One region of the Xylanibacillus composti genome, then DNA from elsewhere that is predicted to be linked to it. Evidence: riboswitches for the same ligand, from Rfam matches in the RefSeq annotation. Region 1 holds a riboswitch; the other holds the start of a gene.
What was found. A riboswitch is a leader RNA that binds a small molecule or an ion and turns the genes downstream of it on or off. The one in region 1 is predicted to bind cyclic di-GMP.
Positions count from the first base shown of each region.

Region 2: linked by a shared signal. The riboswitch ahead of trpD (anthranilate phosphoribosyltransferase) and the one ahead of XYCOK13_RS21120 (methyl-accepting chemotaxis protein) in region 1 are both predicted to bind cyclic di-GMP.

Region 1 covers NZ_BOVK01000089.1:5,020-12,229, reverse strand. The annotation lists gene XYCOK13_RS21120 (methyl-accepting chemotaxis protein) at 1-1,408, opposite strand, end outside; cyclic di-GMP riboswitch class I at 1,485-1,577, opposite strand; gene XYCOK13_RS21115 (hypothetical protein) at 1,721-1,861, shown strand; gene XYCOK13_RS21110 (S-layer homology domain-containing protein) at 2,318-6,679, shown strand; gene XYCOK13_RS21105 (VOC family protein) at 6,845-7,210, opposite strand, start outside.
Region 2 covers NZ_BOVK01000012.1:1,527-8,736, forward strand. The annotation lists gene XYCOK13_RS04295 (hypothetical protein) at 287-961, shown strand; gene XYCOK13_RS04300 (hypothetical protein) at 1,680-2,111, shown strand; cyclic di-GMP riboswitch class I at 2,482-2,573, shown strand; gene trpD (anthranilate phosphoribosyltransferase) at 2,721-3,764, shown strand; gene trpC (indole-3-glycerol phosphate synthase TrpC) at 3,748-4,548, shown strand; gene trpB (tryptophan synthase subunit beta) at 4,565-5,761, shown strand; gene trpA (tryptophan synthase subunit alpha) at 5,758-6,567, shown strand; gene XYCOK13_RS04325 (phosphoribosylanthranilate isomerase) at 6,595-7,210, shown strand, end outside.

The DNA of each region.
Region 1 (7,210 bases):
GCGCCATCGAATGCGCCATGTTCCGCGTCTCTGCCTGAATGCCCTGGATAATCTCCGCGATCTCTCCGACGGAAGCATTCACCTGCACGGAGAGCTTTCTGACCTCTGCGGCGACTACCGCGAATCCTTTGCCCGCTTCTCCGGCTCTGGCAGATTCAATCGCCGCGTTTAAGGCCAGCAAATTGGTTTGCTCCGCGATTCCCTTTATGACCTCACTCAGCTTGGAAATATCATCGATGCGCAGCTCCAAGTGATTGACCTTGTCCGTGGAATCTGCAACTAAGGCGGCCACTTCTTCAAACAGCTCGACCGAGCGTGCCATCTCCTGCTTCCCTTGATCGGAAGCCTGATGCACATTCTTCGCATGCGCTTCCAGCACCCTGCCGTCCTCGTTGGACAGCACGATCTGCTTATTCAACTGGTCAATCAAGCTGGAGATGTCCCCGGAGGTGCTTGCCTGTTCTTCCGCGCCTGCTGACAACTGCTGCATCGTAGCAGACACTTGCTCCGAGCCGGTGCGCACTTCGCTGGCCGCTTGCGTCAAGACGGCGCTTTGCTGATCGACCTGGCTTGAGATTTGCTTCAACTTTTGCATGATGTCGAGCAAGAACGCCACCATGGCATGGCTGGATCTTGCAAGCTGCCCAACCTCATCCTGACGCTGGGTATCCTTAGCATCCAGATGCAGCTGCAAGCTGCCGTCCGCAATTTCTTGCATCTGGTGAACAAGTCTGGCTACGGGCTTGGTGATGTGGCGGATAAGCAGGAACCCCAGCATAAAGACGATGAGGATGCATAAGGTGATTAACCCCCATGACAGAAGCATCTGTCTTTGATTCGCTTCGATCAGAGCTTGGACCTTGGCGACAGCGGTGTGCTCCAGATCCTGCTGCAGCACATCGATCACATGGCGAGTCTGATTAAATTCGTGCCTCAAGCGCTCCAGTTCTGACGCCGGCACATCCGTTTGATGGGTGATGAACTGTTCGACATCCTGCTGCCAATGGGTGAATTGCCGGAAGAAATCCTCATAGTGCGCGAGCACCTGGTCAGGCTGCAACCCATCGACCACGGTCAGGATGTCCCTGGCCTGATTCATCCGCTCCGTAACTTGAACGATGTTTTCATGGAAGTCTGACGTCCAGACTGCCAGTTGTTCAGAAGTAGCCGACTCATTGGCCTGAATGCTCATGAACGCTTGTTCCGCCTGGTAAAAGTCGCGGTCTGCATTCAATAAGTAATGCGTCGCATAGTAAAGCTCGTCGTACAATTCCTGTTCCAATTCCTCCGCTGTTGACTTGAGCGACTGCATGAGAAAGCCGTTGCTAACCACAAGAGCGACTGTAGCCAGCAGAAGTACTCCGAACAACTTGGTGCCGATTCTTAGATGATTGAACTTGGACAGCATGGATGCATCCCCCTTGGTCATAACCTTTTTTCAAACAAAAAATACACCCCGTCTACTGGCGTGTACTTCCTGAGCAAACGGCAGCTGGCTGGCATGGCAGCATGATGACGCTGCGGTAGCCCCTGTAGCTTTGCGTCACTACGTTTCCGTAGCTTTGCCTTGATCGAAGAATATGGAGTTTTTACGTAGAACCTGGCTGTATGGATCAATCCGAATTTTGTCATTAGTGTAAACGAAATCGAGTTATTTTACAATACAAATTTCGACAAGATTCCACACGCTGGTGTTGCGATTGGCGGAGGAGAGGGCGCCATGAAGTCCTTGTTGCTTCCAGCCCAATATGCGAATACTCGTTGCTACGTTCCTGCTCAATATGCTGGAATAGCGGCAAGAGCCGAGCTTGAAAAAAGTAACGGCGGTGAGCAGAAAGAGCAGAAAGAGCAGAAAGGTTGACCGGACCAGTCGTTTGAATCTGTAGCGGCCGCATATGTCCATTAGAGCGAAAAAAACGTTCCTTCGATTTTCTAGCGGCCGCATATGTCCATTAGAGGCCCAAAAAACCCGGTTTTGCTGGTTAGTGCATCGCTAATGGTCATTCGTGTCCGTTGCATTTCAAAAAAAGGCCAATACGCCCTCTGACGGTCATCTATGTCCGTTAAGGTTACATAAAGTCAGCGGCGGCGCTCTCATCAGCAAGGTCGATCGGCAGTGGCGGGGGCATAAGTGGTCACGAAAGATGCCAACTGACCCCCTTCGACCCGAGAACTGCGCCCGCGCATGTTTCTCGGGCGTTCGCCATTTCGCTTTAGTGATCGTTTGTTGATCGTTTGTTGATCGTAGGCATATATAATAGATTGCAACCTACTTCGACATTCTTCGACAAATCCACACAGATGGAGGATGACTAATTTGGCGGAATATGATGGAGCTAATTGGAGAATGGTACACAAGGCCGCAATGGGGAGAAGGGCACTGATCGGCATGCTGGCCAGCGTGCTTTTTTTGACCCAACTGGTAATCGCGGATACCGCGCATGCGGCTAGCGGCTGGAGCAACGTGAGTGGTGAAGAGGGCATAACTACGAGCCAGGGGAGTATGGTGCGACCTGATCTTATCGAATACAACGGGTATTTATATCTAATCTGGTCAGAGTTGTATGATGGAAATTATAGGGAAATGCACGTGATGCGTTATAACGGTACCAATTGGGAATCTGTCCAAGGAGGGGATGATGGCTGTGTCATGGTTGGCTGCGTCAATGCAGAAGCTGGGTCGCCTAATAATTCAGCGGTATTCCCATCTCTGGAAGTTTACGACGGCAAGCTCTTCGCCTCCTGGTATGAAAACTACACGATGATTAACTATCAAGCGAGGGTTAGGCAATATGACGGCGAACATTGGACGACGGTGGACGGCGGTACGCTTAATGTAAGTACGAACACAGCCAATGATCCCGATTTGATGGTGTATAATGATGAGCTCTATGCCATCTGGTATGAAGCGAACAATATTCATGTGAAGAAATATAGTGGTGATGCCGATTCGCCGCAGTGGAATCTCGTCACGCCTAACGGAGGATTGAGTTCAAATGCAGGCCTGAATCCAACGCTGATTGAGTTTCAAGGAAGCTTGCACGCGGTATGGCGGGAGATGGGGTCAGGGGTAAGCAAAGTACGAGTCAGCAGATATGAGGGCAACACTAATTGGGTATCTGTTGACGAGGGCGGACGGACGGAGAACCCGTCCTCGCATGCGTTGACTCCGCATGCGGCTGTATTCAACGATCAGTTGCATGTGATTTGGAAAGAAGCCAGCACCAATCGTATTCGCGTGCACGCCTATGATGGGGACGGCTGGAAGGATGTGAGTTCCGGCTTGAATATCAATACCGAAGTGACGGATCATCCCCGATTAATCGTCCACAATGATCGCCTGTATGCAGGGTGGATTGCAGGGGGGGTGCTGCGGGTGAAAGCCTACGATGGGACTACTTGGGCGCTGGCGGACCGGAATATGGGGCTGAATGTTGCCAGCGGCTCGACCGCAAGCTATCCCCAATTCGGCACTTATGACGGGCAATTGTACGCGGCTTGGGTCGAACGAACAGGGTCCAGCGAATTTCGTCTCAGGGTAGCGCGGATGCCGTCCGCGCCGGCTGCGCCGACGAATGTGATGGTGACGCCAAGTTTTAACAGTGTGACGGTCGCGTTCGATACACCTAATGACGGGGGAAGTCCGATCACACAGTACACAGTGACTTCCTCGCCGGAAGGCATAACGAATACAGGCACGGCCAGTCCCATCACGATTACGGGGCTGACGTATGGCGTCGATTATACGTTCACCGTCACAGCCACGAATGTGATGGGCACATCGGCGGCATCCGCGCCGTCTACTCCGATTACACCGTTAGCCTTTGCACCGGAGCCTCCAACGAATGTAGCCGCGTCACCGGGCAACGCCGAGGCAACAGTCAGCTTCGATACGCCGTTTGCCAACGGCAGCCCGATCACTTCTTACACGGTTACATCGAGTCCGGGCAACATTACGGCTACGGGCAGTTCAAGTCCGATTACGGTAGAGGGATTGACGAATGGAGTAGCGTACACGTTCACCGTTGAGGCTACGAATGCCGTAGGGACTTCGAATGCGTCTGAACCTTCAACTGCGGTGACGCCGCAGCCGGAAAGTTTTTTCCTATTCGATGCCAGCACAGGGACGATTACCGGCTACTTGACGGGAGGGCCTAAGGATGTCGTCATTCCCGAATCAATCGAAGGCGTAGCGGTTACGCGGATTGGAAATGGCGCATTCAAGGGCAAAGCGCTTACCAGTGTAGTGATTCCAGACGGGGTTGTCACTCTGGAAAGCGAAGCTTTCAGCAACAACGACTTGACGACTGTAACGCTGCCGATGAGTGTCAAGACGATTGGCGAGAACGCCTTCGCTGACAATCAGTTAACCGTCGTAACCCTTTATAACCGCGATGTGGAGCTGAATGATGGCGCGTTCAGCGACAATCAGGCGGAGTCCGCCAGCTTGACCCTGATCGGTCATTCCGGAACGGCGGCGGAACACTATGCGACGAATGAGCAGCATACTTTCCTCACGTTGATCGGATTGTCGCCGGCCGACACGCTTATATTCCCGATAGCGGTTGAAGGATACGATGCAGCCATGCCGCAGAAGGTGTCCATCACCAAACACGTGCATGGAGAGGTCGATCAACTAGATGTGGAAGTGAGCGGAGCAAGTGCCGCACATTTCGAGATTGGCGCTCTGGGAGCAGTGAAGCTCGATAACAGCCATGCACAAACGAGCTTTACCATAACGCCTAAGACTGGTTTGCCTGCCGGTACGTATACGGCTACTGTAACGGTCACGGCGGACTACGGCATTGCCGAATCGATCGAGGTGCTGTTCACCGTCGGCTCGGCAACGGAGCCGGTAGCCATTGCAGCCCAGCCGCAAAGTCAATCTGTGACAGAGGGAGCGACCGTTGTATTCGAGGTCGTCGCTTCGGGGACGCCGACTTTGCATTATCAATGGCAGAAGGACGGCGTGGACATGCCCGGTGAGAACAAGTCGAAGTTAACGTTGCAGAATGTTGCGGCAAGCGATGCGGGAAGTTATGCCGTAGTCGTTTCCAATGCTGCGGGAAGCTTGACCAGCGCATCGGCGGTGCTGACGGTCCGTCCTGTAGGGGATTTTGCTCTGACGGCTGTGGCCGGGAACCGCTCTGTGAATTTGAGCTGGGGTTCGGTTACGGATGCTGTCTACTACAGTGTGTATACGAACGATGACTGGACCACGACAGTGACAAGCCAAGTCTATGCGTATCAGGTTGATCAGTTGGATAACGGCAGAACGTATCAGTTCGTCGTACACGCGCTGGATGAAAACCAAGCAACGATTGCTGTCTCGAACCGCACAAGCGCTACGCCGCGCCGGCCGCAGAGCAGCGGGGGAAGCAGTGGCGGTACGCCGCCTCAGCCTGCAGAACCGGGCACGCCTTCGCGTGCAGAGGTCATAGTACTCGTTAATGGCAAGGAAGAGCATGCAGGCACAGCCACAACAGGTGAAAGAAATGGCCAGAGTGTAACGACGATTGTACTGGACGAGGACAAGCTTCGGCAACGCCTTGAAGACGAAGGCGCTGGCGCCGTGATCACGGTGCCGATAGAGGCCGACAGCGATGTGGCGATAGCTGAGTTGAACGGTCGAATGATTAAGAGTATGGAAGACCTGCAAGCGGTAATCGAGATTCGCACAGGGCAGGCAGCTTATACCTTGCCGGCGGCGCTCATCCTCATAGACGAGCTTTCTGAACGTCTGGGGGCGAATGTGTCGTTGCAGGATATAAAGGTGAAGATCGAGATAGGCTCGCCAACCGCCGATACCTTGCGCACAGTGGATGCAGCTGCGGACAAGGGCGGATTTACGCTGGTTGCCCCGCCGCTTCACTTCAAGGTGACCGCAGAATATAACGGGCGCGAAGTAGAATTGACTGCATTCCAAGCCTATGTGGAACGCGAATTGGCGTTGCCTGAAGGGGTAGATCCGAACCGCATTACAACAGGTGTGGTAATCGAACAGGATGGAACGGTTCGCCATGTGCCAACCCAGGTTGTGATCCGGGACAGCACCTATTATGCACGCATCAACAGCTTGACCAATAGCACGTACGCCGTCGTGTGGAATCCGGTGGGATTTAAGGATGTAGAGAACCATTGGGCCCAGAATGCGGTCAATAACATGGGATCGCGGATGGTTGTGAGCGGAGTCAGCAGCGAGCTGTTCGACCCGAATCGGAACATTACTCGCGCCGAGTTCGCGGCAATTATCGTTCGCGGCCTCGGATTGAGACTGCAAGAGGGACACAGTCCTTTCGCAGATGTCCAAGCAACAGACTGGCATAACAGCGCGATCCGTGCGGCACACGAGTACAAGTTGATCCAGGGAATCGGGGACGGCACCTTCCTCCCGAATGAGAACATTACACGCGAGCAAGCGATGGTCATTATCGCCAATGCGATGAAGCTTACAGGCTTGAGCGCACAGTCGGGGAACCAGTCTCCGGACGCAGTTCTCCACTCGTATGAAGACGCTGCGCAAGTCTCCTCCTGGGCGTACCAGGCTGTAGCTGACAACGTTCAAGCAGGGATCATAACAGGCAGAAGCGACACCGGGCTTGCGCCTCAGGCATTCATTACGAGAGCCGAGGTTGCCGCCATCGTAGAGCGGCTGCTGCAAATATCGGAATTGATTTAGTGCATGATTCAGAGAAACCTTGCGGGAGGGGCTCGCTAGAAAATTCCTTGGCGAGCGTTGGAAGCAAGGAAAAGCCCAAGAATGTTGGTTTTCCGGCATTCTTGGGCTTTATTTTGTTCATGGTTCGCAGTGAATTGCTGTTTTTTTTCGGACAGCCTCGTATGGTTATGCTTCTGCCGCGATCATCCACGATACTCCGTAACGATCAATGAGCTCGCCATAGTACATCCCGAATGGCTGCAATTCCAGCGATTCCGATATATGCCCGCCAACAGCCAGCTTGGTGAAGGCGTCGCGTGCTTCCTCTACCGATTTGAAGGTAAGGTTAAGGGCAATACCCGAGTCTGGGGTATACGGCACTAGCGAATCCGCCATGAAAATAGCGTTGCCTCCGGCGACATGCACGCAAAGGTGCATCACTTTATCCTTATGCGAAAAATCTGTCCCCGTCGCTTGCCCGAAGGTGATGACAGAGACCAGTTCTCCGCCGAGCGCTTCTATATAAAATTCGGCTTGCGTCCTGGCGTCTTC
Region 2 (7,210 bases), on a different contig from region 1:
TTTAGAATCACCAACCACATTCTTAAATGGATTTCAATTTATAAATCCTATTATAAATCTAAAAAGAAGATTGAATCAATAATAGAAAAAAAATATGTTTATGACAGAATACGACAGTATGTCAATTCTCGTAGTGATATCCTAACTAGAAGATAAACAAAAGGAAAATAAGTAATGTAATCTATATTTCAAAATTTTCACTCTTTGGCTTGAAATGCTATTTTTGGTATGTTATAAATAAATTGTATGCGCATACTGAATCCATTGATTTACGGAGGGAACTAATATGGTCGCTAGAAAAAGTTTTTTAAGTGTCGTGTTGGTCTTAGCACTCTTTCTTCATCAAATAAGTATGGTATCCGCAGCAAATGTGAACGATGACTTTAAGTTCGATGTAGTTAATGAAACTGTCCAGGTTATTGAGAATGGCGAAGATGTGTTGACTATAAAAACCCAATATTATGGAGATGGCATTGAGGTCGAAGAGTTGATACGATACATGGAGCAACAAGGCAGAACTTACACTAGAGTTCAGGATGAGGGGGGATCTTCTGCATTCTCGGCAATGGCTAGTTGTAATAATTTCTCTGCCGATTTCAATTCTATACACAGAAATGAAGTTATGATAACTACTATTGGTTCTGGAACAATGTGTGTTTCACCCTTATCTTTTAGTGTTACCGCTGAAAGTGGTTCTGTAATTGGTCCTATGCCAGGTGTATCGGGGATTACAGATGCGAAGGTGAAAAATAGATTAAGAGTTAATGTGATTGGTATTGTCTATGGCGGCTCACTTTTTACGGCAACTTACGATTATAGTGGCCCTTTAGTCGAAACCATATCTGTTACGGAATTTGATGAGAGTGGAACAGCGAATGTTTGGGCTTCAAGCCAGGAACTTGGTGCTGATTACGAATACAAAAGAAATGGTGTAAGTTATTCTGGTACTCATTGGCAGTAATTCTCTTGAATGTAATTACGGTTCTGGCATGAATCTGATCTGCACTCTCTGACTCCCTGTGTTCCCCAGACTACCAGAACGTCAATGCATCACTCCACAGCATCCTTACCTGCACAATTAATGTATTTAAAACATCGTAGCAGCTTTTATAACACCCAATAGGAGCCGGGAAATCCATTGCATAAGGATTCCCGGCCCTTTTATACGCTGCGTGCACAGGGGCACACATCTTCTAGCCGTTGAAAGTCCTATAGCGATAGGAGCTAATTTCCCCATTTAGCTTGGATACTTGCGCATGGCGGAATCTGTACATAAAAGTGTATCGACGAAAGTACCTGTCATAAATATGGCGAGCCGTCCCAGGCCATACCATGAAGTGAACCTGCCGCGTCAATCAAAAAGTCCTCGCAAGAGGAAAAAGTGGAAGTCAACTTCGCGCGTGTTGGAGAGCGAGCTGAGCCCTTAGGCGAATAAGGGGACCGAGTATTGTCTGCTGATCATAATTCTAATATTGATCATTCAATTATTCTCTAAGATTACTTTGGTACGCCGCATACGGTTGTCTACTCCCTGACCTTAAACCCTGCCATCATGCTGACAGTGAAGAATGAGCCCATGCATCGAATTGGCAAGCTCCTTCAACCGAATGGCGCAGTAATTAGCTGGTGTGGATAGGTCAAAAAAAATCTTATTGTGATAAATTTTTTTCGGAGGGTATATGAAGAAATCAACTTATTCTTGCTTTGCACTTCTTTTACTATTCATTTTGTCCGCATGTTCGACTAGTCAAACAACCGAGACCTATCATGATGCGGAACATATGCCCCGTGCTTCGATTACTAATGTTTTTCTAGATTTACAAGAGAAATCAGGATGGTGGGTAGTGCCGGAAGAGGCTACATCCTTAACCATTCATGTTGAAGCCAAAAACACAGATACAGTTCTTTTTTGGCTAGTACCGACCGGGACAGAAGCTTGGGGCGAAAGGACACTCATGGGTTATGACCAAGATGCTAGTGATGGATGGTCCTTGAGATGGGATTTCGGTGATCGGAAGCTTCACAATCGTATTTATGTTCAAGCTCTAGGGATCGACGGTGTGTCGATGGACAGTCAAAGCATAAATGTAACAGCAGATGTTCCAGAATAGCTTGCCATTCCGTATATAACACGTAGCTTATTGAATGCACGCAGATGCAGGATAGGCAGTTTGCTGCTTGTGCCGTCAATCGCCTTCTAGTACTAGCTTATAAAGGTAGGAAGGGGAGACGGTCCCGAGACTTTCTGCTTATTTTTCCATATTTGGCTTCAAGCTATTTACGGACGGACGTCCGTCATAGTAGTATGGATGACAACAAACTAGAGTGAATATTCAGAAAAATCAAGTTGGCGAAGCCATACCCTGCTATCGGGTGTTTAAAAAGGAATAATGGAATTCGACAAAAGCAGTCATGGTTTACGGTAGACGGCAGACAGGTCATGAAATATAATGCAAATATAGCAAAGGATAACATATGTTCTTGTTGACAAGGCAAACCTATGGAAACATAGGGACTGCAAAGCCATGGTCTAAGGCATTTTGAACAGATGCCAGTGTAGACTGGTTACCGGGAGCTGGGGAAATCCATTCCGATCGTTTCCTAAATGCTTCGGAGTGGTTTTTTATTCACTTGTAGTACATATTTTCCTAAATATACTATTAATAACCTCATAATTCTGAGTAAGCCGATAGGAATAAATGGGGAGAGGGAGGGGCCACTTGTTCAAACGAATCATGCAAAAGCTAATAGATCAGCAGACGCTGACTTTGCAAGAAGCGGTTGATTGTATGGAGAAGATACTCAATCGAACCTGGACAGACGCTCAGATCGGCGCTTTCCTGGCTGCGCTGGCGGCGAAGGGAGAGAAGCGCGAGGAGATTCTCGGGATGCTCCATGTGATGCGGGAGAACATGGTGCGTGTGTACGTATCGGAGAATGTAGTGGATATTTGTGGCACAGGCGGGGATGGCATTGGCTCCTTCAATACCTCGACCGCGGCAGCACTGGTCGCCAGCGCAGCCGGGGCCAAGGTTGCCAAATGCGGGAACCGTTCATCGAGCAGCTCTTGCGGAAGCGCGGATTTGCTGGAAGCCGCAGGCGTGCGCATCGAACTGACGCCCGATGAGGTTGGACGATGGCTGTCAGAATGCGGATTCGCCTTCTTATTCACCCCGCAGTTTCACCCGGCACTGCGCAATCTCGCTCCATTGCGGCGCGAACTGGGGATACGCACTGCATTGAATTTGTTGGGTCCGCTGGGCAATCCGGTAAGGCCCAGACGGCAATTGCTTGGCGTATCCCATCGCGAGCTTGCACCTCTCTACGCAGAGATCTTGCTCCAGTCGGGCACCGAGCATGCCATGGTTGTACACGGCTTGGACGGTATGGATGAAATCTCTCTGAGCGCGCCAACCGAAGTGTATGAGATTCGGGCCGGTGCGCTGACAACTTCGCTGATAGAACCGGAGTCGTTGGGGCTAAGCTATGCCGCCCACGACGACATTAAGGGAGGTGATGCTTCCTATAATCGCGACATGCTTGCCGCCTTGTTCGGTGGTGAGAGAGGACCTGTGCGAGACATCGTGTGTCTGAATGCAGGCGCGGCTCTCGTCATCTCGGGAATAGCTGTTGATCTGAAAGAAGGGTTGCACATCGCAGCTGACACCATTGACTCGGGTGCGGCGAAGTCCAAGTTGGCGGAACTGGTCAACCGTTCCGGTCGAACGCCGAAAGGAGAGAAGCGTGATGTTTATGCTCGATGAGATTTTATCCCATAAGGTGCAGGAGGTGAAGGAAAAGCAAAGCCTTGTCCCTTTGAAGGAAATCAAGGAAAAAATCGCGAGTGCGCGAATGCCCCGCGATTTCTACGGCGCGCTGAAGAAGCCGGGTATTTCATTGATTGCTGAGGTGAAGCGCAAGTCCCCATCCAAAGGCGAGCTGCGGACCGACTTCGATGCGTTGTCGCTGGCACGCATGTATGCGAAGTATGGAGCGAGAGCGATCTCCGTATTGGCGGACGTGAAGTATTTCGGCGGGGGGGCGCATGTTGTGGAGCGCATCGCCAATGATTCACAGGTTCAGGTGCCGGTCATGTATAAGGAGTTTATCATCGATCCTTACCAGATTTACGAGGCGCGAGCTGTCGGCGCTGATGCGGTCCTCATGATTGTGCGGGCGATCGAACCGGACAGGCTGCCGGAGATGATCGAGACGGCGCATGATTTGGGCATGCAGGCGCTCGTGGAATGCTTTACCGCCGAGGAAGCCGAGCGTGCTGTTACGGCAGGGGCGCGGATTGTCGGGATCAATAACCGTGACCTGCAGTCCTTCGAGGTGGATTTGGCGCGTTCGGAGGACATCCGTCGTGTGCTGCCGGAAGGCGTTGTGACGGTTAGCGAGAGCGGATTGACCTGCGGTGCCGATGCGCGGAAGGCGGAGGCGTTGGGATTCGATGCGATGTTGGTAGGCGAAGCGATTCTGAAGGCGCAGGATGTCCCGGCTCGCGTGCGCGAATTTGCGTATTCGTATATGGGGACCCAAGTATAGGAGGGAAGCAGCTGGAATGGAAGGATTTTATGGGAAATACGGCGGCGCTTACGTCGCTGAAACGTTGATCGGCAATTTGGAGGAGCTGGAGCGCGAGTATCTGAAGGTGAAGGATGATCCGGATTTCAGGGCGGAGCTGGCCAAGCTGCTGAAGGATTTCGTCGGACGCCCGACCCCGCTCACACCGCTCCATGCGATAAGCGCAGAGATCGGACGGCCGAAAATATATCTGAAGCGCGAGGATTTGACGCATACAGGGGCGCACAAGATCAACAATGCGCTGGCGCAAGCGCTGCTGGCCAAGCGAATGGGCAAGCAGCGGGTCGTGGCGGAAACAGGGGCGGGCCAGCATGGGGTGGCAGTGGCGACCGCTTGCAGTCTGCTAGGGCTTGATTGCGTGATTTATATGGGAGCGGTCGATGCGGAGAGGCAAGCGCCCAACGTACAGCGCATGAAGCTGCACGGCGCCGAGCTGCATCTCGTCCATACCGGGCAGAAGACGCTGAAGGACGCGATCAGCGAAGCGATTCGCGATTGGATCACGAACGTGAATGACACGCATTATTTGCTTGGTTCGGCGGTCGGCCCCCATCCGTTCCCGAACATCGTGCATGATTTCCAGTCGGTGATCGGCTTGGAGACCAGAGAGCAAATTCTCGAGCAGGAGGGGCGCCTGCCTGACTGCATCGTCGCTTGCGTAGGAGGAGGAAGCAATGCAATCGGGATGTTCAGTCCCTTCCTGGAGGACGAGGAAGTCAGGTTGATTGGCGTGCAGGCAGCCGGGAAAGGCTTCGATACAGATAAGTATGCCGGACCGTTGATCAAGGGACGGCCGGGCATCTTCCAGGGCGCACACACTTATATTCTGCAAAACAGCGATGGGCAAATCGGCAAATCCCATTCGATTGCGCCTGGCCTGGATTACCCTGGCGTGGGGCCGCAGCACAGTTATCTGAAGGATATCGGACGCGTCGAATATACGTTTATTCAAGATCACGAAGCGCTGCATGCATTCGAGTATCTTTGTCACAAGGAAGGAATCCTGCCCGCTCTGGAATCCTCCCATGCCGTTGCCTATGCGTTGCAGGTTGCTGCAACGATGGACGAGGGACAAATTCTGGTCGTCAACTTGTCCGGGCGGGGAGACAAGGATTTGAGCCAAGCGATAGAGGCGCTGGCTCGACTGAAGGAGAAGGAGGCATCCGTTTCATGAATCGTATTCAACGCACCTTTGCCCGCTTGCGGGAGCAGGGGGAAAGCGCCCTCATTCCCTACATTCCGGTAGGCTTTCCTGCTGCAGAAACGTCCGAGAGCCTGATCCGCACCCTATGCGAGTCGGGCGCAGACTTGGTGGAGCTGGGCGTACCGTTCGGCGATCCGCTTGCCGATGGCCGCGTCATTCAGGATGCAAGCACACAGGCTTTGGCCAACGGAACGACGCTTCGCGCCTGCATCGAGATGGTGGCCAGGCTCCGTCCGTCGTATCCCGAGCTGCCTTTCATCCTGATGGGCTATTGCAATTCCTTTCTGGCCTATGGTTTGGAGCGGTTCGCTGCGGATGCGGTTGAAGCCGGTGTGGATGGGTTGATTATCCCGGACCTGCCGTCCACGATGGCGGACCCTTGGGTAGAGATCTTCCGTCCGCATGCGCTTGATCTGATCTTCTTCCTCGCACCGACGACCAGTGAGCAGCGGGCCGCCGCTACGATGAGCAAAGGCTCGGGCTTTCTGTATTGCATTTCGGTGAACGGGGTTACAGGGGAACGGGAGAAGCTGCCGCAGGAGCTGCCCGCATTCTTGAAGCAGGCACGCGCGGCGACCGATCTGCCGCTCTGTGTAGGCTTCGGCATTTCCTCAGAAGAGCATGTAAGGGAGATTAGCCGTCATGCAGATGGCGCTATCGTCGGCAGTGCGCTGATTCGCGTCATTCAACAGGCGGCGCCGGACCAGCTGGAGGGCGAAGTACGGTCATATATGCAGAGGCTGAAGAACGCGACCAAGCCGATCACTCAACGTTAAGAAGTAGACGATGCGAGGAGGGAACTAATGATTCGAGTCAAGATCTGCGGGCTGACCGATTGGACAATGACGCGGGCCGCTGTCGATGCAGGGGCGGATGCGGTCGGGTTTGTGTTCGCGGAAGGACGGCGTCAAGTTTCGCCGGAACAGGTGCGAACTATTGTCGAGCAACTGCCCCCTTACGTGACGACGGTAGGCGTATTCGTCAATGAAGGGCTGGCGCGCCTGAACGAGATTGCCGCGTATTGCCGCCTGGATTTGCTGCAATTGCACGGAACCGAGTCTCCGGACTATTGTGCGCAAGCCGCTCGTCCGGTCATCAAGACGATTGCGGTGCGCGGCCCCCAAGATGTGGAGGCGATTGACACTTATCTGTCTTGCACCCGGGGGATTCTGCTGGATGCCTACGTGGAAGGGGCTTCTGGTGGGACGGGCCGGACGTTCTCCTGGGAGTACGCCGTTCATGCAGCCAAGCGGGCCCCGATTATCCTCGCTGGCGGCCTGCATCCGGGCAATGTCGAGGAGGCCATTCGTCAGATTCGGCCATATGCAGTCGATGTCAGCAGCGGCGTGGAGACGGCAGGCGTGAAGGACCCGCAGCGGATTCAGGCATTCATCGAACGCGTTCGTCTGTGCGCTGCTG